3 regions of the Enterococcus salsurae genome follow, and region 1 is predicted to be linked to each of the others. Evidence: riboswitches for the same ligand, from Rfam matches in the RefSeq annotation. Region 1 holds a riboswitch; each other region holds the start of a gene.
The links. Region 1 has a riboswitch for thiamine pyrophosphate ahead of thiT (energy-coupled thiamine transporter ThiT). Riboswitches for the same ligand answer to the same signal wherever they lie in the genome.
Positions count from the first base shown of each region.

Region 2: another riboswitch for thiamine pyrophosphate. It lies ahead of ACYVRS_RS09385 (YkoF family thiamine/hydroxymethylpyrimidine-binding protein); the one in region 1 lies ahead of thiT (energy-coupled thiamine transporter ThiT).
Region 3: another riboswitch for thiamine pyrophosphate. It lies ahead of thiT (energy-coupled thiamine transporter ThiT); the one in region 1 lies ahead of thiT (energy-coupled thiamine transporter ThiT).

Region 1 covers NZ_BAAHWY010000004.1:147,506-157,373, reverse strand. Annotated here, with positions in the region: gene ACYVRS_RS10870 (helix-turn-helix domain-containing protein) at 31-417, opposite strand; gene ACYVRS_RS10865 (sugar ABC transporter ATP-binding protein) at 607-2,124, shown strand; gene ACYVRS_RS10860 (ABC transporter permease) at 2,144-3,148, shown strand; gene ACYVRS_RS10855 (ABC transporter substrate-binding protein) at 3,160-4,161, shown strand; gene ACYVRS_RS10850 (hypothetical protein) at 4,184-4,561, shown strand; TPP riboswitch at 4,671-4,770, shown strand; gene thiT (energy-coupled thiamine transporter ThiT) at 4,825-5,385, shown strand; gene ACYVRS_RS10840 (DNA translocase FtsK) at 5,544-7,982, shown strand; gene ACYVRS_RS10835 (GntR family transcriptional regulator) at 8,024-8,725, shown strand; gene proC (pyrroline-5-carboxylate reductase) at 8,788-9,588, shown strand; gene ACYVRS_RS10825 (HAD family hydrolase) at 9,614-9,868, shown strand, end outside.
Region 2 covers NZ_BAAHWY010000003.1:245,437-255,304, forward strand. Annotated here, with positions in the region: gene ACYVRS_RS09370 (energy-coupling factor transporter transmembrane component T) at 1-479, opposite strand, end outside; gene ACYVRS_RS09375 (ABC transporter ATP-binding protein) at 403-1,818, opposite strand; gene ACYVRS_RS09380 (ECF transporter S component) at 1,815-2,420, opposite strand; gene ACYVRS_RS09385 (YkoF family thiamine/hydroxymethylpyrimidine-binding protein) at 2,413-3,021, opposite strand; TPP riboswitch at 3,112-3,211, opposite strand; gene ACYVRS_RS09390 (metal ABC transporter solute-binding protein, Zn/Mn family) at 3,508-5,070, shown strand; gene ACYVRS_RS09395 (plasmid pRiA4b ORF-3 family protein) at 5,136-6,143, shown strand; gene ACYVRS_RS09400 (NAD(P)/FAD-dependent oxidoreductase) at 6,183-7,307, opposite strand; gene recQ (DNA helicase RecQ) at 7,431-9,188, shown strand; gene ACYVRS_RS09410 (MurR/RpiR family transcriptional regulator) at 9,323-9,868, shown strand, end outside.
Region 3 covers NZ_BAAHWY010000001.1:825,966-835,833, forward strand. Annotated here, with positions in the region: gene ACYVRS_RS04045 (hypothetical protein) at 1-26, opposite strand, end outside; gene ACYVRS_RS04050 (YicC/YloC family endoribonuclease) at 39-923, opposite strand; gene ACYVRS_RS04055 (YdbC family protein) at 969-1,184, opposite strand; gene ACYVRS_RS04060 (patatin-like phospholipase family protein) at 1,165-2,835, opposite strand; gene ACYVRS_RS04065 (class A sortase) at 2,909-3,622, opposite strand; gene ACYVRS_RS04070 (hypothetical protein) at 3,854-4,642, shown strand; gene thiT (energy-coupled thiamine transporter ThiT) at 4,676-5,248, opposite strand; TPP riboswitch at 5,301-5,402, opposite strand; gene ACYVRS_RS04080 (ribose-phosphate diphosphokinase) at 5,560-6,534, opposite strand; gene glmU (bifunctional UDP-N-acetylglucosamine diphosphorylase/glucosamine-1-phosphate N-acetyltransferase GlmU) at 6,646-8,025, opposite strand; gene purR (pur operon repressor) at 8,188-9,015, opposite strand; gene ACYVRS_RS04095 (metal ABC transporter permease) at 9,167-9,868, opposite strand, start outside.

The DNA of each region.
Region 1 (9,868 bases):
GAGACAGTGCGATTTTACAAATATGGGTGGTCAAGCCTCATTCTCAGTAAGGGCTAAGGCAACTTTTAATGCAGGGACCAATAAATTGATTTGAGATTCACTTAACGATTTGCCATGAAAGAGCAAGTCTTCCGGATCTTGTGTCTGAATGTACTGAATCAATTGGGAAATTTTTAATGCTATGTCGGTAGGCGCATCAGTATTTTCGGACATATTTGTACCTTTAATAATGTAATCTGTGGTTACGCCATACACGTCCGCAATCTCAGCAATCATTTCTGCGTGAGGTTCTCTTGATCCGTATTCCCAATTTGCGTAAGTACTCACTGCCGTTAAACCCAATTTTTTTGCAACTTCAGTTTTTGTCCAGTCATTCTTTTCTCTTAGATCAGTCAATCGGCTTGCGATCGTTTTCAATAGGATCACCTCTCATTTTTATTTTACTCGAAGGACATCTTGAAGGAGGGTTTTTACACTTTATGTGTAAAAAATATATTGATTTACTCGTAATGGGTAAGTATAATGATTTGAGAAGATATTCGTCTATTTTATGTGGTATTTTTTTATTATTTGATGAATATGTTCAATAAAACAAGGAGGATAGGAATGAACAAAGAAGAAAACGAGTTGTTTCGAATGGAACATATCACGAAGACGTTTCCTGGCGTAAAGGCGCTAAGTGATGTTTCCTTTTCTGTGAATAAAGGAGAGGTGCATGGATTAGTTGGTGAAAATGGTGCTGGAAAGTCAACTTTGATGAAAGTGATGTCGGGGGTATACCAACCTGATTCAGGAGAAATATTCATTGAAGGCGTCAAAGTCAAAATGACGAATATTAAAAAAGCACAGGAACAAGGCGTGGCGATCATTTTTCAAGAGTTAAATTTATTGCCCCATTTAACAGTGGCAGACAATATTTTTATCGGGCGTCAACCGACAATGAAAGGGTTCATCCATGACAAAAAAATGCATAGTGACACGCAAATCATTTTGGATGAATTGGGTATCAACTTGAATAGCTATGAAATCGTCAGCCGTTTGAGCGTTGCGCAACAACAGATGGTCGAAATTGCAAAAGCGATATCAATGGATTCGAAAATACTTGTTTTAGATGAACCTTCTGCTGCATTAACTGAAAAAGAAATTGAGCAGCTATTTAAAATCATACGAAAGCTGCAAGAAAAAAATGTTGGGATGGTCTATATTTCTCACCGAATGGAAGAATTGGCGCAAATCTGTGCGCGGGTGACTGTTCTTCGAGATGGTGCGTATATAGGAACTGAGCGCTATGCAGATATTACGACCGAAAAATTGGTGAATATGATCGTTGGCAGAGAGTTGCATAACGTCTACCCTAAACATCAACGAAAGATTGGTGATACGGTATTAGAAATCAACCATTTAGAAAATGAGAGCGGTATCAATGTAGCGGGGATTTCAGTCCGTTCTGGAGAAATTGTCGGCATCGCAGGTTTAATGGGTGCTGGACGGACGGAGATTGCCCGGTGTCTTTTTGGTGCAGATAAGGCATTGAAACTAGATGTACGAATGGACGGCAAACCAGTCAAGATCACTAAGGTCAGTGATGCGATCAAATATGGGATAGGCTATGCGACTGAAGACCGGAAATATGATGGACTGGCATTGCAATTAGATGTTCGTTTCAATGTGAATATGGCTAGCTTAAGCAGAATCACACGCAAGGGAATAGTGGACGATCAAGCGGGGGAAGAAACTGCGCGTAAATATAAAGAAAAACTTTCTATACGCACACCAAGTTTAGGACAAACCGTAGCTAATTTGTCAGGAGGAAATCAACAAAAGATTGTTCTGGCAAAGTGGTTATGTAATGACGTTAACGTGTTGATCGTAGATGAACCTACTAGAGGAATCGATGTGGGTGCCAAGTACGAAGTCTATGAATTATTTAATGAATTGAGTGATTTAGGGGTGGCGATCATTATGATCAGTTCCGATTTGCCAGAAGTTTTAGGCATGAGCGACCGCATATTCGTCATTCATGAAGGGACTGTCAACGGTGAATTACCAGCTAAAGATACAACCCAAGAAGAAATCCTGTATCTTGCAGCTGGATACAATAAAAATATGGAAAACATAAGTTAATCAAAGGAGAATCGATTGAATGAAACAAGTGACTACATTGAAAAAAGAAAAAGAGATTTTTGCTCATCGCTTTAGCTTGAGTACGAGAAAAGCCATATTTTCAGGCATTGCATTGGTTATCCTTTTTATCATATTTGCGATTTTAAATCCAAATTTTATGGCGAAAAATAATTTGATCAATATTCTACAACAAGTTGTGACCTATGCCATCGTGGGGTATGGGCTAACCTTTGTTTTAGTGGGTGGAGGGACTGACCTTTCTGCAGGTGCATCTATGGGCTTATCAGGGATTATTGTCACAACGTTATTAATAGCAGGTGTTCCGCTGCCTTTAGCTATTTTGATTGCGCTGATATTTGGCATTTTAATGGGTGTTCTCAATGGATTTTCAATTGAGGTTTTAGGGGTTGTTCCGTTTATTGCTACCTTAGGTACGCAATGGGTTTTTCGAGGGCTAGCCAATGTGCTTGTTGATGGAAAACCAATTTATACCAATACGATCCCCAGCCAAGATGCGCAACAAGTATTCTATCAGATTGGTGGTGGGCGTCTGCCTGGCGGTATTCCGTATAGTGTATTGATTACTTTGATATATGGACTGATGCTAGCGTTCATTTTATCTAAGACAAAAATCGGCAGACAAATATATGCTTGCGGAAGCAATTTAGAGGCTGCAAAACTCTCTGGGATCAATGCTGTAGGTACAAGGATGTTTGCATACTGTGTCAGCGGATTTTCTGCATGTGTTGCAGGCATCATCGTCACATCAAGAATATCTTCTGCGCAACCTATGGCAGGACAAGGCATGGAGCTAGAAGCAATTGCGGCAGCGGTAATTGGCGGTGTATCCAATAGTGGTGGACAAGGTGCCATCGTCAATACGATTATCGGGGCTTTGATATTAGGCGTTCTGCGGAATGGCTTAAACATTATGGGAATCAGTTCATTTTGGCAACAAGTGATCATCGGTTTTATTCTAGTTGGTGTGATCGCACTGGATGTGCGTAGAAATAAAAAAAAGTAGGGGGAATACAAATGAAAAAGTTTATGCATACTTGTATCTTGATTGTCTGCAGTCTGCTTTTCCTAACCGCTTGCGCAAGCACAGAGAATGGAGAGGGAAGCAGCGATGGCAATGAAACAATCTATTTTTTGACTAAAGTCTTAGGCAATCAGTATTGGTCTGTAGTAGAGGAAGGTGCAAATGCAGCAGCCAAAGAATTGGGTGTGGATTTAGTCGTAACTGGTTTAGCCAATGAAGCTGAAGTTGAAAAACAAGTCCAGCAACTACAAGATGCAGTATCAGCTGGCGCGAGTGGGATCGTTGTTGGTCCGACAGATTCGACAGCGATGGCTAACCCGGTATCAGAAGCGTTTCAATCTGGGATTCCAATCGTCATCGTTGATACAATGATCAATACCGATGATTATTCAGTGGCTTTGATGACAGATAATGTAGAAGCCGGTAGAGAAGCGGCTGAAACAATGCTAGAACTTTTGAAACATCGAGGCATCTCGGAAAGTGAAGAAATGAAAGTTGGCGTACAGATTGGTGCATCGGGATCACAAACAATCATTGATCGCTTGTCAGGGTTCAATGAATATTGGGATTTGCACGCACCAGATACGTGGCAAGTATTGAATGAAGATATCAAGGTCAATGATGGCGATATCACAAAAGCGGTTGGTTTTACACAAGATATGCTGACTGCTTATCCAACGCTAAAAGCAGTATTTGGACCGAACAATGGTTCCACAGTTGGTTTTGTCACAGGTTTGATGGAAGCAAATCGGACGGATATCACATTGGTAGGTTTCGATTTCTCAAGTGAAATCGAGGATATGATTCGTACAGAAGCGTATGATGTTGCCACTATTCTACAGAAACAATATCTAATGGGCTATGAAGGTGTCAAACAAGCTGTAGAGCTCGCTCGCGGCATAGAACCTGATCAAAAAGTCGTTGATACGGGGACAATGGTGATTACCAAAGACAATATTGATGACCCAGAAATTGCAGATATTATCAACCCATGAAACCTATGGAGGAAGTGCGTCTATGCATGAATTTCTATTGAAAATGCGCCAACAATCTAAATCCTATAAAGCCAGAGAAAAAGCCTTCAATGAATTTTCCGACTTTATTTTTCCTTATGGGGAATCACAGCAGAGAAAAGTCACGCGTTTACTGATTGAGTTGTTCCCTAAAGAAAGAGAAAAATTTGTTCTGCTTTACTATATATTACTTAAGGATGCTTATATGACATTACAGGATTTTGATCAAGCGTATCAGATCGTCAAGAAGAAAAAAATCATTTCGGAAAATAGGAAGACTAAGTCTGTATCGCAAGTATTGATTGAAATAGACTGTGGAATTGATGGAGATCTCAATTACCCTTCAGCAAATGAATTATGCAATTCTGCTTTAGGAAGATGATCACGCTTATTGGTTTACTTACTTTGTCGACTCAATGAGAGAAAAAGGTTTCTCATTTCTTGTATATATGCTATTCTTGAAACGTGCAAAAAAAACAAAAAAATAGAATCTGATCACAAAGGGGAGCCAAATGGCTGAGAATGAGTTTACTCTAAACCCTTCGTACCTGTTTCGATCATTCGAGCGTAGGAATTGTGACGAGTTGAAGTATGGAATACTTCTCCTTTGTGAATTGTGACGATTCTGGAGGAGGAGTTTTTTATATGAATAGCAACACAAAAATCTGGGTAGAAGGAACGATTATTGCAGCATTGGCGATGATTCTTTCTTTCATACCTACCAATATTGGGAGCAGTTTCTCAGTTTCTCTAGGTCAAATTCCTTTGACTGTATTTGCGATTCGCAGAGGCTGGCGTCCTGGGTTGATGGCCGGTTTGGTGTGGGGATTATTGCATTTTCCATTAGGCCAAGTGTGGTATTTGAGTGTACTTCAAGTGCTGATTGAATATCCTTTTGCTTTTACTTTTGTTGGATTTGCGGGGCTTTATTCTAAAAAGATTCAGGCAGCAATAAAAACAAATGCTGGAAAACGTGTGATTGCATTACTAATAAACGCGTCGTTACTTGGGGCAACTGCTCGTTATTTCTGGCATTTTGTAGCTGGTTGGATATTTTGGGGTGCCTATGCATTATGGAATCTAAATCCATGGCTATTTTCATTAGTTATGAATAGTGCCAGTGGATTAGCGACAGCACTTGTAACTGCAATCGTTCTCGTATTTTTATATCGGACAGTTCCACAAATATTTTCTCCAAAAGCATAATGGAAATATTTCTGCCTATTCAGTATGTACACGGTTGGTGTACCGCTGAATAGGCAGTTTTCTTCAATATTTTGCGGGACTTAAAAAATTCTCACAGGAAAACTTTTGTTCGCCTTCTTTTTTCGTTATAATAGATAAAGATGAAAAGAGGGATAGACATGGCGCAAAAGAAACGCGCAAAGAAACGCAAAACAAAAAAACAGCAGCAACAACAAGAAAAATTAGTATTGGTCGGCGTCGGCTTATTGTTTATCTTGTTTTCGATATTTGGCTTTTTCCATTTAGGCTTTTTGGGGATGCTGATTGCCAATGGCTTTAGAATCGTTGGCGGCAATACCTACCGGGTTCTTTGTATCGCATTAGCGGCTTATGGCGGTTGGTTAGCTATCAAAACCACTGAAGCAAAATTCCAGCAATTTCGGCGGATTATCGGTTGTCTACTGATATATTTTGGTCTATTGATTATTTTGCATGCCCATCTTTTTGGGAATGTGATCAGTGAACAAACAAATGTACTGCAAACCACATGGATGACTTTGCTGGGGGATATTCGCCGCAGTCAAGTGAGTCAGAATGTTGGGGGTGGAATGACCGGTGCGTTGCTTTATAATGGCAGTTATTTCCTTGTCTCTCAAATTGGCAGTTATATCATAGCTGTTCTTTTGATGCTGGTTGGCGGCTTTTTGTTCAGCAACATGCGCAGCCATGAATTATTGGATCATTTGCAAACGGCAGGGGACAGCTTACAACGTTTCCTAGAAGGTTCTCCGGAAAAACAAGCGCAGAAAGAAGCCCGCAAAGCCGAAAAAGCGGCTGAAAGACAAGCCAAGAAAGAAGCGGAACGCGCGGCTGTTTTGGCAGAAATCAAAGAAAAGAATCAAGTGCGTCCAATGACTGAAGGGGAAAAGTTAGCCAAGGCAGAACAAGCCCAATCAACGGACACCTTCGAACCGGAACAATTGAGTTTTGTGCCGATCGATCATTTTCAAGAAGTCCCTAAAGCAACTGGCACATCCGCAGCGGCATCAGAGATGGCAGATGCACCACATCCTGCAGGCACGTCAAAACCGAGTAAACGGGTCAATGAGGATGGCGAAATTTTAGATGACGATGGCGAAGTATTGGAATTCGAAATCTCAGAAGAAGCGGAGAATCGAGATTACGAGTTGCCTTCTGCGGAATTATTGGATTCGATTCCGGCAACTGATCAAAGCAGTGAGTACAAAAAAATCGAAAAAAATATTGGTGTTCTTGAAACAACGTTCCAAAGTTTCGGTGTCGATGCCAAAGTCGTCAAAGCCAGTCTTGGGCCGGCAGTCACGAAATTTGAAGTTCAACCAGCAGTCGGCGTCAAGGTCAGCAAAATCGTTGGCTTGACAGATGATATCGCTCTGGCACTTGCCGCAAAAGATGTGCGAATGGAAGCACCGATCCCGGGTAAATCATTGATTGGGATCGAAGTGCCAAACAGCGCTATAAGCATGGTTTCTTTCAGAGAAGTGATCGATGCCCAGCCAGATCATCCAGATCAACTATTAGAAGTGCCCTTAGGACGGGATATCTCAGGGCGTGTCCAAACCGCAGATTTGACGAAAATGCCGCATTTATTGATTGCAGGCTCAACTGGGAGCGGGAAATCTGTTGCAATCAACGGAATCATTACTAGTATTTTGATGCGGGCCAAACCCCATGAAGTCAAATTGATGATGATTGATCCAAAAATGGTTGAACTGAATGTCTATAATGGCATCCCTCACCTGTTGACACCTGTCGTGACCAATCCGCGAAAAGCCGCGCAAGCTTTGCAAAAAGTCGTCAAAGAAATGGAAGAACGCTACGAAAAATTTGCAGCGACAGGCGTAAGAAATATTACCGGCTACAATGAATTGGTCATTAACAAGAATCTAGAAGATGGTGAAAATCGGCCAATCTTGCCTTTCATTGTCGTGATCGTTGATGAATTGGCGGACTTGATGATGGTGGCCAGCAATGAAGTGGAAGATGCAATCATTCGCTTAGCGCAAATGGCGCGGGCCGCCGGTATCCATATGATTTTGGCCACACAACGGCCTAGTGTCGATGTCATCACCGGAATCATCAAAGCCAATGTTCCTTCAAGGATGGCTTTCGCCGTTTCCAGCGGGGTCGACTCTCGGACGATCATTGACAGCAACGGTGCAGAGAAATTGCTGGGTCGCGGAGATATGCTGTATTTGCCGATGGGTGAGAACAAGCCAATCCGTGTCCAAGGTGCCTTTATTTCCGATCATGAAGTCGAACGAATCGTTACCTTTGTGACGGATCAGCAAGAAGCCAATTATGAAGAGAAAATGATGGTCACTGAAGAAGAAACGAGTACCAGTACTAGCGGTCAACCGCAAGATGAGTTGTTTGAAGAAGCCAAAGCGTTGGTGATCGATATGCAAACAGCAAGCGTGTCCTTATTGCAACGACGGTTTCGGGTAGGATATAATCGCGCTGCGCGTCTAGTGGATGAATTAGAAGCCCAAGGTGTGGTTGGACCATCTGAAGGAAGCAAACCTAGAAAAGTCTTGATCGAACCACAACCCGAAGAAATCCCTCCATTTGAGGAATAAATGCTGTATCCAAATACCTGTAAAGAAAGGCAAGAGGAATCATGAAGCGCAAGCATATTTTGTACCGCGATGTTGCCGATAAAATCAAAGAAGATATTTTTTCGGGCAAGTATCCAATCGGCTCATTTTTGCCGACAGAAACCGAGTTGGAGGCTGTCTTCAATGTAAGTAAAATCACGGTTCGTAAAGCAATCGAACTATTGGCTGCTGATGAGTATGTCGAAAAACGTAGTGGGCGAGGAACAACAGTATTAAGCAATCGCCCCTACAATCGGTTGTCAAAAGGGACGACTTTCAGTCAGCTGTTAGAAAGAACCGGCAAAGAATATACAAAAAGAAATATTGAATTTACCCAAGTAAGCTTATCCCCTGATCATCCGGCTTATCCATTGATGGGCAAAGATGTGATGCGTTTAAAACGTCTGTATTACTTTGATCACCAGCCATTTATTTATTATGAATACCACTTGCCGATCCAGCTTAAAGGATCGTCGATCGATGAATTGGAAGAAAAATCCCTCTATCGGTTATTAGACGAGCATCGGATGATCATTGATCGCTTCGAAGACGCCTTCGTTGGTGTTACCTTGACAACGGAGCAACAAAAATTCATGTTCACACCAGAAATATCCGCATTGAAGCGTATTCGGAAATCCTATGATATGCAAGGTGAGGTAGTAGAATACACAGAGGGAATCTATAATACTGCCTTACATCCTTACATGATTGAATTTGAAGCCTAATCTCTGATTGGGCTTTTTTCGCAAAACAAAGGTACAATCAAATTGAAATGGAGCGTGTTGAAATGAAAAAAATCGCCTTTATCGGTGCTGGAAATATGGCAAAAGCCATTATCAAAGGGTTGATCAAATCAGAATTGTATGCCGCAAATGAAATTCTGGTCTATAACCATCGCTATGAACCGACATTGCAGCAATTGGAGGCTGAAACAGCGATTCAAGGGACCACCACATTGTCTGAGGCCACAGCGTATGGAGAAGTGTTGATTTTAGCGGTCAAGCCTTTTGTTTTTGCCCATTTATTGCCACAATTGCAACCGCTGTTGACAAGAAACCATGTGATCGTATCGATTGCCGCTGGTGTAACGATCGACCAAATGACCACAGCACTAGGCAGCCAAAAAATTATCCGGGTCATGCCGAATACACCTGCTCTTGTAGGTGAAGGAATGTCTTCGATCAGCCCCAATGATATGTCCACTGAAGAAGATACCCAATTTGTTCTGCGGTTGTTTGAAAGTGTGGGAAAAGCTGCTGTTGTACCAGAAAGCATGATTGATGCTGTGATAGGTGTGAGCGGTTCTTCTCCAGCCTATACGTACATGTTTATTGAAGCTTTGGCAGACGGGGCAGTTGCTGAAGGAATGCCTCGGGAGATGGCCTATGCATTTGCTTCTCAAGCTGTGCTGGGTGCCGCTAAAATGGTCTTAGAAACCAAAGAACATCCAGGGGTCTTGAAAGATCAAGTCACTTCTCCTGGCGGGACGACGATTCAAGCGGTCAAATCGTTGGAAGAAAACGGGCTGCGCGCAGCGGTGATCCAAGCAGTCCATACAGCAGCAGAAAAAAATCGCGATATGTCGTAAGACACAATCAATCAAAGGGGTGCTTATGAAAGAATTACTGATTTTTGATTTAGATGGGTTATTGCTAGATACCGAAAAAATTTATTTTGATGGTTGGCTGGCGCTATTTAAAGAACACAACATTCCTTTATCTGCAGAAGACATCAGCAGTTGGCGGGGACAAAGTTGGCAGCAGACGGCGGATCAACTGGCACAGGTTGTTGGTGGACATGAACGGGTCATGGCACTCCGTGCTGAGCGGGAAGGCTTCATCGAAGCACAGCTGCTAAATGGCACGTTG
Region 2 (9,868 bases), on a different contig from region 1:
CCGACAGTCATGCCGCGGGACCGCAAACTTTGCTTGATATGTTTGTATTCGGTGGGCAAGATGGGGGCAATTTGAAAAGCTGCCATTAAGCCATAGGCAAAGACAGGTGGCAAAGCTATTTGTTGTTGTAATGAATAAATCAAGTCATCAATTTTGGTAGAGGCAGTAAAGGCCGTCCCTAATATCCCGAAGCAATAGACGCGCGCTGCCATGTCTATGCCATACTGAATCGCTTGCGTCTGACTACCTTGCGTTGTTTGATTCTGGTAAAAAATCAGACCGGTAAAAAATACACCCAATGCGGACAGAGATAAGAGGCTGAACAACAAGCAAGTTTTTTTGATCGTCAATTCTTTGAGCGTCAGCAATAAGAAAACAATCGTGACCAACAGAGTCAATCTGCTATTTGTTTGAAAAGAAATGACCAATGCGAGTGCTAAAATCACGAATAACTTGACGCTTGGGTTGAGTGTTTTCATAGGCATCCTCCGTTAGATAAAGATTGAAATCAATGATCTGGCTGCAAAATGCCTGCAATAGTTCCGTATCATGGCTGACGATGAGGACCAGCGTGCCAGATTTGGCTTTATCTGCCAGCATTTGCATGATCTGCCAGGCTTGTTCAAGGTCTTGGCCATATGTCGGCTCATCCACGAGCAGGATGGGGACAGGGCGAAACAAAAAGCTGGCAACTGCCAATCTCCGCTGTTGCCCTTGGCTCAATAGAAAAGGGGAGGTGTGGCTTTTTTCATCTAAGTGCAGCTGGGCCAAGCAGGACTCAATTGAAATGTCTTGATTGCCAACCCGCAATTCGTCTGCAACTGTGGTGGCGATGAACTGATCTTGGGGATTTTGCATGATCCAACTCATTTGGGTGAACGCTTGTTTGACTGTGGCAATGTTTTTTTGATTGACCCGAACGACGCCCTGATAAGGATGGTCATGCAACAAGACGTTCAAGAAAGTTGATTTGCCGATCCCGCTCTTACCAGTGATGCCGATTAGGCCACCGGCTGGCAAGTGAAATGTTGGCAGATGGATTGAGTGAGATCCCGCTGAAAAGCGAAGATCTTCTAAAACTAGTGCTTCTTTTGATGCGGGTTCCTCTATAGAAGGAACCGGCAATCTGTTGGTAATCACACTTTCCAACGCCAAAATGGCTTCTTGATCGAGTGAAAGGAATTGCGCCTCGATCATCAACCACTGTTCAACCCAATCTGTAACATATGAAACTTGATGATCAATCAGTAGGATACCGATATTGTGCGTGCTTTGCAACTGACGTAATTTTTGGACCAATTGCTTGCGCGTCTGATGATCAAGGTTGGCAAAAGGTTCATCTAACAATAAGTACCGACTTTCCATGACTAGACAGCAAGCCAAAGCAACCAACTGTTTTTGGCCACCGGATAACGTGCGCAATGGCTGGTCGGCAAGGGCCTCGATCTCACAAAAAGAAAGGGCATCCTCCACACGTTGCGGCATATCTTTTGGCGCAATCCCGCGATTTTCTAAACAGAAAAGCAATTCTTCTCTGGCGGTATGCATACAAAACTGAGTATCAGGATTTTGAAACATCAGACTAATCAGTGTGGCGCGTGCACGAACGGATAAATCATCGATAGAATGGGCATCAATGGTATAGCTTCCTGACAAGAAGACCTCTTGGCTCAATCCTGCAAGAATACGAAAGAGGGTGCTTTTTCCTGACCCGGAAGGGCCATAGATGGCTTTGGTTTCTCCCGGATGTAATTCGAAAGAAGCTGTGATTGTCTGGTGATCGCAAGCAAATTGACAATCTGTTAATTGTAAGCTCATCGAGACGTCTTTCCAGCGACCTGTAAGGTCGGATCTGCAGCAATTGGATAACTGTTCAATACACCCATACGTGTCAAATGGTCACAGACGATCTTGATCAAAAATGCCGAGAAAAATAAGGCAGAACATAAGCGAATCACAAATATCGTCAGTAGGAGCTGCCATTTTAGATCAACGAAATTTGACCGGATAATGCCCCATATGAAACTAGTGATCGTTGCACCGATCGCACCTGTGATCAACGGGAACCAGCCGTAGCGCCGATAGCCCCCCAACGCAAATCCTGCTTCAGTACCAATTCCTTGGACAAACCCACTGATAAAAATGATTGGGCCATAAAAGTTGCCCATAAAGACTTCCAGCAAAGCAGCGATCATTTCTGTGATCGTCGCGGCACCAGGTTTCCGCAAGACATAGCCTGCAAAAGCTGCGGCCATGAACCAAACACCAAAAATGAATTCATTGGCCAGAACTGATAGGCCAAAAGGGGTCAGAAGTGTCCCTAATAGCAGGCCGAAATGAACGGCGCCCAGATAGATGACCCCAAAAATCAATGAAGCGATCCCCACCATGATCACATCTTTTAAAGCCCATTTAAACATGTGCCGCCACCTCCTTAGAGGGGCTATTGACAGAGATCGTTGCCTCTAAGACATAATGGGAAAGGTGCGCATGGGCATACGCCAATGCAGCTTCAAAATAGGTGAATAATTGGCTGGCAGTGCCCGATAAGAGTGTTACATAGTGCGCCGAGCGAGGCTTCAATCCATGATCAGCTGCCAAAGCAACGATGGCGGCGATTTCTTCCATATAATTGTTTTCACCAAACGCATAGAAGGAGTATTTGCAATCAACGAGAAAATCGCCTTTCGCTATGTTATTGGCATCATTTGGTTTTGCTTGTTGGCCATTCAAGTAACTATCGCCAGCATGATCCCCTGGGCATCCTTTCGAAAATGTAAATTCACCAACAAGATGTGTGTGTGGCTCATAGGCGTTGATCATCAATGCTGCTGCCGCATCTACCACACTTGCCGGTTCTCCTCGGTACAATGTGCTGAAGAGATCCGTTTGCTTCCACACTGCACTGGTATCAGTTTCTTTGATACTCGTTAAAATTTGGGTGGCGAACTGGTCTTTCATTGGATATACACTTACCCGACACCCTGTAATATCGATCATTCCTGTTTGACATGCTTCCATTTTAAACTCTCCTTTCTGATCATTCTGCCCGCAAAAAAAGCGTTCCCCCTTTAACTATCCACATGCAGACAGAAAAATGGGAACGCAAAAAGTTGTGCGTCGCCACTTCCCTACGTTGGTACTAACCAAATCAGGTTCAAAGGGACCAGACCAAAGTCTATCTCAGCATAAAGCGCCCCTAGTGGATAAATATTCAATTGAATGACCACAGTGTAGCACATCAACTGAGAAAGAACAACTATAGAGACGAAGGCGGCAACAGATACAATGAGATCTTTTTGATGACTGAAGCGATTTTATATGAAGAATCTATCATATAAAAAAACATGAAAAATGATATTGACAGGTTGAAATTAGTTGTGTAAAGTAGTGAATTGAGAGTAAAACGTAATCTTTACGTTTTGTTTTCGTAAACCGTAATTGATTTCATAGTATTTATTTCGTCAGTAAGAAAGAAGGAAAATGAAAAAGGAGTGTTTCAAAAAAATGAAGAAGTTTTTTAAAATAACGTTATTATCGATAACAGCGCTTGGGTTGGCAGCCTGCGGTCAAGGAGGGACTGATAGCACGAATCAATCGGAAGCTGTTTCTGCTGAAGCTGTCAGTGATCCTATTCAAGTCGTTGCGACTTTTTATCCAATGTATGACTTTACCCAGCAAATCGTTGGCGACGAAGGGGAAGTGACATTGCTGATGCCTGCTGGCACAGATTCCCATGACTATGAACCTTCTGCAAAAGATATGGCCACGATCCAAGATGCCGATGTCTTTGTGTATAACAATGAAAATATGGAAATGTGGGTACCCTCGATTGAAACCACACTCGATGAAGGAAATGTGACAGTTGTCAAAGCGACAGAAGGCATGATTTTGTTGCCTGGCGATGACGATCACGACCATGACCACGACCACGACCACGATCATGACCACGGGGATGATGGTCATTCTCATGAATTAGACCCCCATGTCTGGTTGGCGCCGAGTATAGCAATCAAACAAGTTGAAGCAATCCGTGATCAATTAAGTGCAGCCTATCCAGAAAAAGCAACTGCTTTTGATACAAATGCAACAGCCTACCTAGAGGAACTGGAAGCATTGCATGCATCATATCTAGAAGCCTTCAGCAATCCATCACAAAGTCACTTTGTCACACAGCATGCGGCTTTCGGTTACTTGGCACTAGAATATGGATTGACACAAGTGCCGATTTCTGGACTTTCTCCAAGTGAAGAGCCTTCTGCTTCACGAATTACTGAATTGAAAGACTTTGTGACTGAAACTGGGATCGAAACGATTTATTTTGAGGAAAATGCCAAAGATAGTATCGCCCGGACGTTGGCATCAGAAGCCGGTGTTGAACTGGCGGTGCTGAATCCGTTAGAAGGCTTGACCCAAGAACAAATGGACAATGGTGAAAACTATATTTCTATTATGGAACAAAACCGTGATGCTTTAAGAAAAACCACAGATGTAGCCAATGACAAAGAAATTGCGGAAACGGAAAAAGAAAAAACCGTCTACAATGGCTACTTTGACGATCATGCAGTAGAAGATCGTCCCTTATCTGATTGGGCTGGCGATTGGCAATCCGTATATCCTTTCTTAGCAGATGGGACATTGGATCAAGTCTTTGATTACAAAGCCAAACAAACACAAAAGATGACTGCGGAAGAATACAAAGCCTACTATACAACTGGTTATCAAACAGATGTTGCTTCAATCAACATCACCGATCAAACCATGCGCTTTGTGTTTGACGACGGAACTGAAAAAGAAGCAACGTATACCTATGCAGGCAAAGAAATATTGACTTATGAAGCGGGAAATCGCGGCGTACGCTATTTATTTGAGACCGATGATGAAGATGCCGCATTTAAATATATTCAATTCAGTGATCATGCAATCGCATCTGAAGTAGCGCACCATTTCCATATTTATTTTGGCAATGAGAGTCAAGAAGCCTTGCTGAAAGAGATGGACCATTGGCCAACTTATTATCCATCTGAGATGACTGGTTTGGAGATTGCTCAGGAAATGCTGGCCCATTAAAAAAAAGATTGACATTTACCGCTCTTTTCGTCAAAGTAAAGCTGATAGGAAGGAGCGGTTTTGATTTGGAAAAAACATTAAAGCGATTAGCGAAAGTCATCGACCGAATGATGGATCATGTAGACTTGTATGGTGGACCAACCATTGTCAGTGATGATGATCTAGAACATTATTTGGATCCAGTCTTTTATCTGATCTTTTGTGCAGAACTTGTTGGTGGGCTTAGTCAATTAAAAGATAAAGCATTTGTGACTGAACTCTACACTGAGTTGATCCCGCAAGAAGTGCCGTATAGTTTGCGTTATCTACCCTATGCCAAAAGTGCGATAGAAGATTTTTATTACTGTTTATATAAAGAAAAACACTTGACCAAAAGCCAATACTTAGAAATCATCTTTATTTTCGCAGAAAAACAACCAACTTTTTTTTCACGAATGTCAAAACCGCAATTTTGGTCGGAAGATAAGAAAGTGGCCATGATGCGCATGATCAGAGATGTGGAACCGGAAGAGCATGATCTTTTGCCCGTCGATGATCCTCGGATCGCAGCTGCTTCTCAAAAAGTGGTGCCTTTTCCAATAACAAATACCGTCTTTGATGAGACTGATGATCAACCAGCGGCCTATCAGATTCGAATCGATCTAGAAGGATATCGTCCGCCAATCTGGCGTCGCTTGGTCATTCCTGCAGGGATCAGCTATGAGCAGCTCCATCTCTTGATCCAGATCGCTTTTGAGTGGATGAACAACCATGTCTATCTCTTTTTTGCTGGACAAAAGTCATTTGGTGTTGGTATTTCTTCTTCCAGTGAAAAGGCAACGATCGATCAAGATTTTCAAGAATGCACATCGTTGACCTATATTTACGATATGGGGGCGGATTGGACGCATAAAATCAAGATCGAAAAAAGACTGACAAAAGAAGAAGTCAACGTACCTTATTATCCTGTCTGTATCAAAGCAGTGGGGGATGTACCGGTGGAAGACATGTTTGATGATGTGAGAGAACCATTAGATAGAGATATGTTGAATGAACAACTTGCTGAATACTGGGATACAGGTGAATTTTTCTAAAAAAAAAACTGGCTGCGGCCAGTTTTTTTGTGCTATTTTTTAGGTCAAATCCACGGAGTGGGTGATATAGTCTGTCATAGGTTTGCTGTATTGCGAAAAATGCATGACATGGTGCATATGGCTATTTAAAGATTGTGCAATCAAATAGCCGATGAAAGGGCCAGTGGTCAACCCCGATGAGCCCAATCCGCTTGCCGCAAATAAGGTGCCGTGACCAGAAACATCACCAAAAAAAGGCGCAAAATCTGATGTATAAGCCCGAGTGCCTACGCGATAGGATAGGGGCATAGAAAAGAGGCTGTTCGGGTCTTGCAGAAAATCGCTGATACCAGCTGTTAGCTGTAGTTTTGCCTCCTCTGTCGGTGTCAAGTCCCATTTTGCGTTGTTTTCATGGGTTGCGCCCAGCAAAATAGTCCCATCGGCAAAGGGAATCAAATCACCTTCACCTGCCAACATGGCTACCGGCCAGTCATCCGTGTGAAATGGTGTAGCAAAGGACAAGAGTTGTCCTTTTTGCGGTCGGACGTCTACTTGATAACCCAAAGGAGCCAATAGCTGCGCGATACCTGGGCCAGCGGTGACACAAAGGATGTCTGAGAAGATGCTTTGTTCATTCACTTTTATCTGCCATCCATCAGATTGTTGCTGGATCACTGCAGATCCTTCAATAAATTTGACGTTCTTTTTCTGGGCGATCTTTTTCAAATGCAAAAGATAGGCGCGACCGTCTAAGCGCCCCCCGCCACTGATTGATAACGACGGTTGTGGCTTTAACAAAGGCAATGCTTGCTTGGTTTCTAGACGAGTGAGCAGTCTGATCGTCCCAATTTCCGGTGCAGTTTCTTTGCGGGTCTCTGCTAGTTCAGCCAAGTTTAGCAGTTCTCCTTCTGGTCGCAAGATGAGGGTGCCAGAAGGCGCGTAGATCGTTTGATCCAACGCAAAATCCTGTACCAATTTTCCAAAAAAGGCAGCTCCATCTTGGGCCAAACGATACCATTTTTTGTTGCGTCTTTTTGACAACCAGGGTGAGATGATCCCTGCACTGGCACTGGTTGCTTGTCCTGTTAATTGGTCGATCACGGTCACTTCATATTGGGTGTGATCGAGATAAACAGCGAGGGTCATACCGATGATACCGCCGCCGATGATCGTGATTTTTTTCAATCTGTTCACTCCTTATATCAGAATGGTTCTTGGCATGAAGGTCTCAGAAGTTAAACTTCTTCTCATAGCCATTTCCTTTGCGTAATTAATTGCGTATAATAAAGAATTGGAAAAGAGGGTATTATGGACATTCATTCAGTATTAAAAGAACATTTTGGTTATACGCACTTTCGTGAAGGGCAAGAAACCATTATCCAATCTATTTTAACACAACAAAACGTTTTGGGGATCATGCCGACTGGTGGCGGGAAATCGATCTGCTATCAATTGCCGGCACTTTTGTTAGAGGGTGTGACGTTAGTGATCTCGCCTTTGATTTCTCTGATGAAGGATCAAGTGGATAGCTTGAAGGATATGGGCATTCCAGCAGCGTATATCAATTCTACCTTGAACAGCAGCGAGATCAATCAACGGATGCAGCAAGCTAGAAATCGACAACTGAAACTCTTATATGTATCACCGGAAAGACTAGATTCTGAAGCATTTCGCTATTCCTTGAAGCAAGTACCGATTTCGTTGATCGCTGTCGATGAAGCCCATTGCATTTCTCAGTGGGGACATGACTTTCGTCCAAGCTATCTGCGTTTGGCGGAAACCATTGGTTTGCTAGAAAACAAACCAACAATCGTTGCACTGACGGCGACTGCAACGCCAAAAGTAGCAGAAGATATTGAACATTTATTATCGATTCCAGCCCAAAATCAGGTCAAAACTGGATTTGCCAGAGAAAATTTGGCCTTTCAAGTGGTCAAAGACCAAAAAGATACCTATATCAGTACATATCTTAAAATGAATCAAGGGCAATCCGGTATCATTTATGCCAGTACCCGCAAAGAAGTTGAACGGATCTATCATTTGCTGAAGCATGAAAAAATCGCTGTCGGGTATTATCATGGTGGTTTGTCTGAAGAAGAACGGTCATTTTTTCAAGAAGAGTTTCTCTATGACCGTATCCAAGTGATGGTGGCAACGAATGCTTTTGGAATGGGGATCAATAAGAGCAATGTCCGCTTCGTGATCCATGCTCAGATGCCAGGCAATATTGAATCATATTATCAAGAAGCCGGTCGGGCAGGACGGGATGGTGAGCCAAGTGATGCCATTTTGCTGTACGCACCACAAGATATGCAGATCCAACAGTTCTTCATTGACCAATCGGAATCAGATCTTCATTACCGCCAAAACGAATATTTGAAACTGCGGGAAATGGGTCAATATGGCCATACCCAACTATGTTTGCAACGGTATATTTTGCGCTATTTTGGCGAAGATGGGCCGGACTGTCAACGTTGCAGCAATTGTCTAGATGACCGAGAGCAAGTTGACATCACGGTTGATACACAAAAGGTCTTGTCTTGTGTCAAACGGATGGGTGAACGATTTGGTAAATCTTTGGTAGGCAAAGTGTTGACAGGTTCAGCCGATCAAAAAGTCAAGCAATGGGGTTTTGAAAAATTGCCTACCTATGGCTTGCTCAAGGACTGGTCGCAAAAAGATGTCAATCAGTTGATTGATTATTTGACCGCTTCAGGCTATTTATTGCCTTCTGAAGGACAGTATCCGCTGTTAAGTGTCACCAATGCCGGTATCGATGTTTTGCTAGGCAAAGCACAAGTCTTCCGCAAACAAACCAAAGTCAAACAATTGGTCGTTGATGATGCGTTGTTTGATCAATTACGGGCGTTGCGCTTAAACTTGGCGCAAGAGCAAAACTTGCCGCCATATGTGGTGTTTTCGGATCAAACACTACGCCAATTGGCAGAAGTCCAACCAAAATCACCGATCGAATTTTTACAGATCAAAGGGGTTGGACAAAATAAATTGGATAAATATGGGGATGCCTTTTTGGCACTGCTGGCGGACTATGCCGAACAGAAGTAAACAATCAAATGTGAAAGCAAAGAAAATCGGCTATCTATGGGTACCCTCAGTGCGTGCTGTGCCTATATAGCAATATGCGGCTTTCAGACATTTATGGTACATTAAAGGTAGAATATAGATGAGGAGAGATCAAGTTGTCTTTTTTTGGAAAAATAGATTTTAATGATTTGTCTGAAACTGATCGTGCAATCTATCATTACATGTCTAGTCAAAGTGACAAGATTCCGTATATGCGGGTGAGAGAAATCGCCAAAGAATCACATACGTCTGCGTCTTCTGTGATGCGTTTTATCCGAAAACTGGGCTTTGAAAGTTTTACTGAGTTTCGGACTCATTTTAAGGTGCCCGACTTCGAAAGTGCGGATTTCGTGAGTAGTTTGACTATTTTAAGTGCTGAACGCTTTCCAAGAGATATTGAAGGGAAAATCACTCGTATTGCGGAAAAAATGATTGCTTGCGAAAATATCATTTTCTATGGCATCGGTGCATCGGCGTCAATATGCGAATATGCAGCGAGGCGCTTTGCAACCATTGGTTTCAATAGTTTTGCTTTGGTAGACCATACCTATCCAATCGTTGCGAAATTGAAGAATACATCTGAAAACATGTTGATTGCATTGTCAGTTACAGGATATACCACTGAAGTTGTTGAAGTTGTAAATGGCTTTCGTAATAATCCT
Region 3 (9,868 bases), on a different contig from region 1:
TGAAAAGTGATATCGTAATATGTCATTGTTGCTTCCTCCTACTCAATATTTTGGATTTGTTCGCGGATTTTTTCTAGGATCGTCTTCATTTGAACGACGTGATTTTTGATGGTGATCGCGCCTGATTTCGATCCGATCGTATTGACTTCGCGATTCATTTCCTGGATCAAAAAATCCAACTCCCGACCAACCGGTGTTTCAGTGGCCAATAAACTGGTCATTGTTGTCAAGTGGATGCCTAGACGATCGATTTCTTCGTGGATGTCGCCACGCTCCAATAGCAAGGCTAGCTCTGTCAGCAAGCGATCTTGATCGACAGTTTCCCCAAGATAAGCGGTCAATTTTTTCTCAAAACGGGCTTGGTAATCTGCCTCATAGACAGCGACAAATTGCGACAACTCCGCCAGTTTGTCTTGCAGTTGCTGCTGATTCTCTTGCAACACTTGCAAAATGCCAGCACCCTCTGCTTGGCGACTGCGCTCGATAGCGGCTAACGCGTCCGTCAACGCAGCCAAGACCCCTGATGTGAGCTGATTTTCCTCTGGTTCATTGTCTGATACAGACAAAAAAGCGTCATTGGTCAAAAAGCGCTCCAATAATTGTTCCCTGGGCAAATCAGTGAGGCCGAAACGTTGCTTTGCTTCTGTTTCTACTTCTTCCATAAATGCCGACAATAGATCCCATTGAATATTGATTTGTTTCTGCTGCGCTGCGGTCTCTTTTATCGTGACATATAGTTCGATGCGCCCGCGTTGCAGGGTCTGCTTGATTTGTTGTCTGATCGTGCTCTCGATGGTATTCAATTGCTTAGGCATGCGTAATTGTAAATCAAAAAAGCGCTGATTGACACTTTTGATCTCTACTTCGATTTGGCCAGCTGGTGTATCCGCACTGCCCTTGCCAAAACCTGTCATACTTTTCATCTGTTGACGTCCTTTCTTGGTCGTACCTGACTTGGCGGTTGGCGACTACATTGACGCCAATGCCTTTTTCAACCCTTCAAATTCCTCATTGGACAATGTGATGCCTTTGCCCATTTTTTCATGATCAGGTGCCCAATCTCGCAAGTCAAACTTCGGCGGCCGTCCGCTCCAACTGACCAAGTTCAATTCTTTGCGCCATCCTTTCGGGTTTTCTGACAAAACGGCAATCTCTTCAACGATTTCATAAGAAAATTTCTCCATCTCTATCTCCTTTCAAAAGATAATAACTATAAGCAGCAAGCGTCGCAAGCAGAGGATATCGCCGGCGGATTTGCTGCAATGCAGGTGTGGATAAGGCTTGTGTTCGATAAAAGAACAAAAAACGATTTTGCTCCGATAAAAGGTAAAAACGGTCTTTATAAAAGGTCAGCCACTCACTGATGGACCACGCTTCGCTACCGCCATTGGCTTCTTGCGCAATTTTTTTGGCAATGCCTTGGGTCATCGTTGCTGGTTCATAAATGACTGTTGGCGGCAAATGTAATGTCTTGGCGCTGCACTCCAACAAGATCCGTCCCCACTCGGCCACTGGGATATCCCCTTGATAAAATTTACGCAGTTTTTTTAAGAAATCAGTTTTTTTGATTTCTTCGTATAGATACGCGTGCTCTTGCTTCAACCAACGCAAACACTGTCGCCATGGACGCTGGAACTGGGCATCTTTCTCAAAAGTATACCAATAGCCTTGGTACTTGCCAAAGGTTTTCAACGTTTCCAAATAGCCCAAGGTCATATTGTCTAAAGACCTTTGGGCATCAAAGATCAAGAAGCTGCCCATCGTCCACGGGGAACCGAGAGAAATTTGCGCGATATTTTCCGGCACATTGATTTTTTTATTGACGCCGGGTCCTTGGACATCCACGGTGATACATTCTGTTGCGCCTTGTGCAATGGCTACATCGATCGGCAGATTATTGCGGTAGCCGCCATCGATATAATAAGTACCATTGATTTGCTGGGCTTGCATCGCCGGGTAAAAAGATGCTGAAGCCAACAGCCATTGCAGGTTCTCTGCCGTATCTGCAGGATCAAAGGTATAAATCGTTTCTTTGAAATCAGGCAGTCGCGTGGTACAAATCAGCAGTTGTCTAGTCGTTTGCGCAAATTTTTCTGCGTCAAATACTGAAGCCAATAAAGCGGCTAATGGTTCCGTGCGCGCACCATTGGTTTTCAATGCGGTCACCACTAAGGAATGCGTCTGGTCCATCATTTCTCGCAACGTCTGCGCTTTGGCTTCTGCCAACGGATATTGCAAAACTTTGGCATTAGAAATATTGGCCCACAAGTCCACCGCTGCTTCCACATCATTCATCAAAATCAATGCGCCATTCAACGCCCCCACTGAGGTACCCGTGATCCACTTGAAATTGATGCCGCGCTCTTGCAGCGCTTGCCAGACCCCTATTTGATATGCGCCATGAGCCCCGCCGCCACCTAAAACCAAGGCTGTATTATAAACCAATGTTTTTTGAAAGCCGGCTGCCACCTTTTGATAGCCTTGCTGGGTGAAAAACTCCGAAAATAGCGGATGGTCAGGCAATCGCCAACAGACACTTGCGGCAAATCGACTGCGGGCAAAACTTTCGACAACCCCCGTGTATTTTTGCCATGAAAACTGCGTATCGGCTTCATGCAACAAATCATAAATGATCATTTGATTTTCTTCAAGACGGCAACTGAGGTACAAGCGGCCTTGACGTGTGTTGATCTGCCAGCCTTGTTCCTCTATGTGCTGGCCAAAATACGCCCTGCCTGCAGAATGACTGTCAAAGAATGAAAAGGTCAGCTGGCTTTCTTGAAACGCCCTTCGTTGCAACACGAAATCGACGGTCGTTACTTTTTTGGCTTTCATCAGAAATCTCCTTAAAGAACAAAAGAATAGCCGAATGACACGGCTGTTGACCTACCACTCGCTATTCTTCACGTTAAAATGTTCGTTGTGCCATATTAAATGCAGCCAACATATCTGATGTGGCTGCAGCAACAGGTGTCACTGCTTGCAGATCCCCTTGCACGACCCGCCGAGTGATACCACCCATTTCGCCGCAGGTAATCAATGTGATCATCTTGCGTCCTTCCACTTCGTCTAAAAGATAGACATCTGTTGGCTCGACCCGCACTGTTGAAGTCGCGGTGTAGGTATAAATATTCTCCAAATCAGTGATGTAAATCGTTGCACCGATCGCCACATCATCTAAAGGTGTAAACAACAGTTCCGGCGATTGTGCGCGGTGACTGGCTAAGGCATAATTGCCTTCACCCATTTGCTGCGTAGGGCTCAAAGTCCCTGCACCATATAATAAGGCTTCATTGGATAACCCTTTGAAAATCGGTAAATTGATCGCCACACTTGGGATCGCTACGCCCCCGATCACAGGCAATACTTTATTGCTGAGTTGCGCTCTCAGCACTGCTTCTGAACTGGCCGGCTCCACTGCATCGAAATCAAATGTCGTGTCAGCTTCCATGTTTTTTTCGACATCGGCACGACTGATTTCACTGACCGCGTATGCATCCCCGGTCTGCTTGATAAAGAAGTTTTTGATTTGATTGTTGAATACCAGCACGAGTCCAACTAAAAGCAATAATAACAAAAAAAGATTGCTGAGCCAGCGCCTGAATCTCTTCTTTTTTTTCATCTCATATCTCTCCAATTTTTATCTCCTTTTATCATACCAAAAACCTCTTGATAGCGCCAATTTTGCTCAGTTATTTTACCAAAAGAAAAGAAATGTTTAGGCAAAGAGGGGGGTGGAGCTTAAAAATTGTTTTTTCTGTTATTTTGTAATATAACTTTAAACGAAAAGATACAAGCATTTTTCAGCGCTTTGTTGTAGAATGAACATATTACATAGGAGGGATCAACCGGCATGTCCAATACGATTTACGTACATATAGATACAACCAGCAATGCCGTCTTGACCCGTGGGCTTGCCCCCCAAGATTTCAACAAGAGCATTGTGCATCAACCCAAGAATCTGCTTTTGCTTGATCCTTCCAGCGAATTTGGTGAATTTGACGGCCACACTGGCCTCAAAGTGATTCGCGGCATCGAAAATGTGCAACTTTTCTTCCAGCAATTGAACAAAGGACGCGTCACGGAAGAAATGAAATGGGTCGATTTCAATGATTTCGATATGTTGAAGGAACTCACACCGTTAGAGATTTCAGAACTGTTATATTTTGGCCATATGAAAACCCACTTGCATTCACCGTTTTTTTATAAATTGCAAAACAACTTTGTCTTTTTTGATTTGAAAGACAACCGCTCCCGTGTATATTACCGCTACTTGGACGAGTATTACCGCATTTTAGCCGATCGAATCACCCGAATCGTCTTAGAAAAAATCAACGACCGTATTTCTTTCTTCAAAAAAGCTGTTTCTGTCGAAAAATTAGACTTCAATCTACTGAAAGAACTCCGTAGTGTCATGCAAGAAGGTGTCTTATTCTGCTTGAGCCAAGATCAATTGATCGACAAAACATTCACGATCCCGATTTATCTGATGGAAGACTCCGGTTTGAAAAGCAGCCAAGTCAACAAAAGTTCCCTTGATCAAATTGCCGTGTTGCGCTACTACGCCAACCAAAAAAAATGGACATTAGATATTGATCAAGAAGATCTAGCTTTTGGCTTTATGGACAAAAAAATGTCATGACCCACACGACTCGCGGGCATGACATTTTTTATTTTATCCTTTCGGCAAAAATAATTTTGGTGCGGTTTTGGCTAATAATATCAACACAACACTAACATATATGGTGTTGATCACTACGGACCCGCCATTAAAAATCAGTGAATAGACATAGGGGCTTTGACCTTCTGGTGCATACATTCCCCAAACAAATACCCCCGCCCAGAAATGCCAGAACCAGCGGCAAACCACGGCGATAAATCCACCAATCCCGATATACCAATAAGCGATATTGGCTTTGTTCCGCAGTGCTTGTTGGATCCGATTGGCAAACAACCCGCCAAATCCACCAAAGGCAAAGGCAAAAGGATATTCAAAAATAATTTGCGGGACGCTGATGAAATTTTTCATGGCACTACCCACCAGTATGTTCAATAGCCCCCACATGAAGCCAGCTGTCACACCAGGCACAAAACCGCGGCGATAGGAATACAAGACCAAAGGAACCAATCCCAGCGAGAGATCCAACCCTGCATTGACCGATTGTACTGGAATAAAAGACAATGCCACCCCAAGCGCCGCAATCATCGTCCCTTCCGTCCATACCCGCAGATCAATTTTTTTCGTCAAAAAAACTCCTCCTTTTCGAATCATCACAATTCACAAAGGAGAAGTGTCAGACACTTCAACTCGTCACAATTCCTACGTTCGTATGACCGAAACAGGTACGAAGGGTTTAGAGTATACTCATTCTCAGCCTTTTCAGGCTCCCCTTTGTGATTAGATTCTATTTGTTTTTTTTTGGACTGTAAGTCCTCTCATAGCATATCATACTTCTGTAAAAAAAGAAGCGTTATTGTTCCGATACCAATCAAATATAAAAATCCTCCAGCTGTCTCGGTCAACTGGAGGATACAACATACTTGAAGGATCGCCAAGTATTAGATAGATAATTTTGATTCAAACAATGGACTTACAGGTTTGTTCTCATGGATTCGTTTGATGGCTTCGCCCATCAACGCACCAACACTGATTTCATCGATTTTTTCTGATTTGCGGTCTGCTGGCAAATAAATCGAGTCAGTCACAACCAAATGTTCGATGGCAGAATCTTCGATCCGTTCCAAAGCTGGGCCTGACAATACTGGGTGTGTACATGAGGCATAGACACTTTTGGCACCTGCTTGTTTCAAGGCATTGGCCGCTAGTGTAATGGTTCCTGCCGTATCGATCATATCATCGATCAAGACACACGTTTTGCCTTCAACATGACCAATAATGTTCATGACTTCAGCTACATTGGCTTTAGGCCGACGTTTGTCAATGATTGCAATGGGTGATTTAAGAAACTCAGCCAGTTTGCGCGCGCGCGTCACGCCACCATGGTCTGGTGAAACGACAACAACGTCATCTCCTTGGATATTGCGTTCTAAAAAGTAATTGGCAATCAATGGCGCACCCATCAAATGATCGACTGGCATATCGAAAAATCCTTGGATTTGTGATGCGTGCAAGTCAAGTGTCACCATACGGTCCGCACCGGCTTTTTCAATCATATTTGCTACAAGTTTTGCTGTGATTGGTTCTCTTGAACGTGCTTTTCGGTCTTGTCTAGCGTAGCCGTAATAAGGCATGACCACATTGATCGTCTTCGCACTTGCGCGTTTCAATGCGTCGATCATGATCAACAATTCCATTAAGTTATCATTTACAGGACTGCTGGTCGATTGGATCACATAGACATGTGAACCGCGAATACTTTCTTCGATATTCACTTGGATTTCGCCATCGCTGAATTGTTTTACGGAACACTTACCTAATTCGACACCTACTGCAGCTGCGATTTTTTCCGCTAAAGGACGATTTGAGTTCAGAGAAAAAATCTTCAATCTTGGATCAAAATAATGATTTGACATGAGAACCTCCACTTTCTTTACGTGTAACTAATAAAAAATGACGACTATTTTACTAGAATCTTCTTCCTAATAAATAGTAGTCATTTTTCGTGAATAAATCAAGTCATTTCGCTATTTCTCATTTAGATAAGGCAGTTTTTTTGCATAATCCGCTTTATTCTCTTGGCGGGCACGTGCAATCGCCATACTGTGCTTGGGCACATCTTGGGTGATCGTGGATCCTGCTGCGATCATCGTTTCTTCAGCAATCGCCAATGGTGCAACTAAATTTGAACCCGAACCGATAAAGGTGTTGTCGCCGACAGTCGTTTTAAATTTATGTTTGCCATCATAATTGACAAATACGACACCACAGCCGACATTGATATTTTTGCCTAATGTTGCATCCCCAACATAGGTTAAGTGACCAACTTTGGTTCCTTCGCCGATCGTGGCATTTTTGATCTCAACAAAGTTGCCCACATGGGCACCTTCCATGATTTCAGCTTTTGGCCGCAAGTGCGCATTAGGACCCACATCGGCTCCTGCATGAATGATACTTTCTTCGACAACAGATGCTTTGATCGTAACATGATCCTTGATTTGACTGTCAATGATTTGCGACGAGGCTGTGATGATGCAATCATCGCCAATCGTTGTCTGGCCTTTGATCACGACCCCTGCTTCAATCAATGTATCTGAACCGATCACAACACCTTCGTCAATGTAAGTCGTTGCCGGATCGATCAACGTGACACCATTGCGCATGTGGGTTTGATTGATACGAATCCGCATCAATCGATTGGCTTCGGCCAATGCCAAGCGATCATTCACGCCTAATGATTCATTGAAATCTTCGGTTTGATACGCCGCGATAATTTTGCCTTCTTCTTTCAAGATCTCGATAATGTCCGTTAGATAATATTCCCCTTGCGCATTGTCTGTATCTAATTTTGCCAAGGCATCAAAAAGCAGCTCATTATCAAAACAGTACGTCCCTGTATTGATTTCTCTGACTAGTGCTTCCTCCGTTGTAGCATCTTTTTGCTCAACGATTTTCTCTACGATGCCGACATGATCACGCAAAATACGGCCATAACCGGTTGGATCGTCTGCTTGGGCAGTTAAAATTGTGGCTGAGGCGTTTTTGCCTTGATGGTAATCAAACAAATTGTTCAATGTTTCGGTCGTTAAAAGCGGTGTATCCCCGCTAATCACAAGTGTTGTCCCTTTTTTGCCTTTCAAAAATGTTTCAGCTTGGACAACTGCATGCCCTGTCCCTAACTGCTCAGCTTGAAGGGCGTATTGTGTGCGGTCCCCTAGTTGTTCTTTCACCATTTCTGCGCCGTGACCGACGATCGTAACGATCTCTTCAGGTGCAGTTACAGCCACACGATTCATAATATGCTCGACCATTGGTTTCCCGCAAACTGGATGTAAGACTTTGTATAACTTTGATTTCATGCGTGTGCCTTTACCAGCTGCCAAAATAATTGCATAACGTGCTTCCACGTATTCCACTCCTATCGATTGGGACATGTTCTGCCCTTTGGTTTATCCTATAATTAGTTTAGCCCAAGTGATTGTAAATTTCAATGTTTAGCGTTATTTGCACCTAGACCAATTAAAAAAAAACCTTGCTTCAGATGAACATCCGCGAGCAAGGTGTTTCAATTATTCAGCTTCTTTTGTAAAATAATTTCCTGGTACAACCGAGATCGTTTTGGTTTGTGTATCAACATCTTCGACGTACAACAATGAGCTATAATCCGTGATTGCCCGCTTACCTTTGAATTTCGTTTCAGCAAATACCGTGATCCCGACGAGTTCTGCTTCGAATTCTTCGATCAAACTCTTCATCCCGTTGACCGTACCGCCGCCTTTCATAAAGTCGTCGACCACCAACACGCGAGAACCGCGTTTTAAACTGCGTTTGGATAATTCCATCTTCTCGATCCGCTCAGAAGATCCGGAAACATAGTTTACGCTCACAGTTGAGCCTTCAGTGATTTTAGAATCCCGACGAACGATAACGAAAGGGACATTCAGATAATAAGAAACGGCTTGTGCGATGGGTACACCTTTCGTCGCCACCGTCATGACCGCGTCGATTTTTTCACCAAGATACTTTGACGCAATGATTCGGCCAACTTGCCGCAACAGTTCTGGTTCCCCCAATAAATCTGAAAGATACACATAGCCGCCTGGTAGTAAACGGTCTTGTTCCGACAACCGTTCTGCCAATCCTTCTACATATGCATACGCTTCTTCCTTTGAGATTTCAGGCACAAAAAAAACACCGCCCGCTGCGCCAGGTACAGTATCTAACAGGCCAGTTCCACGCTCTTTGAAAGTCTTTTTGATAATCGAAAGATCTTCACTGATCGATGATTTTGCAGAGGCATAACGCTTCGCAAAAAAAGACAATGAAATCAGTTCATGGGGATGATTCAATAAATAGTGGGTCATGTCGATCAGACGTTCACTGCGACGTATTTTCACACCAGACAACTCCTTTAGTTTATTCGCCTTATTATAAGGCTTTTCTGAAATAAATGCGAGCATTATCTCAAAATAAGTTTAAAACGTTCGGGTTTGATTAGAATATAAAAAAAAGAAACGCTGATTCTTCGTTTCTTTTTCATAAAGCGGTTTATTTTAGCCGTTGTTTTCGTTGGAAGAGAATGATGATCCGTTTGATCAGGTTGATGAGTAAGAACAAACCGATGAAAACTAACGTGATCGTGGCTCCTGGTGGTGTGTCTAAATAAAACGAACTCGTCAATCCCGTCATCATACCGATCATGCCAATCACGACACTGATCAAGATCACTGCATTAAAGCTTTTACCTAAACGCATACTGATGGCTGCTGGCAAGACCATGATGGCTGAGATCAATAGTGCCCCTGCGATGGGAATCATCATGGCAATGGCCACACCTGTTAAGACATTGAACAGCATCGACATCACACGAATCGGCAAACCATCCACATGGGCGGTATCTTCGTCAAATGTCAATATATACATGGGCCGCTTGAACAAAAAGAATAAAGCAAAAACAATCAAGAAAAGGAAGCCTAAAATCCAGACTTGCTCTTGGGTGATCGTCACGATTGACCCAAATAAGTATGATTGGATACTTGTCGCAGAATTCCCACCACTAAGATTCATTAAGACCAGTGCAAGGGCTAACCCGCCTGACATTAAAATAGCAATCGATATTTCCGAATAGCTTCGATATAATGTTCGCAAATATTCCAGGATGATGGCTGCGATCACCACGATAAGCAAGGTGGTTAGATCCGGGTTCAAATTGAGGAAGAACCCTAAAGCCACCCCTGCCAATGAAACATG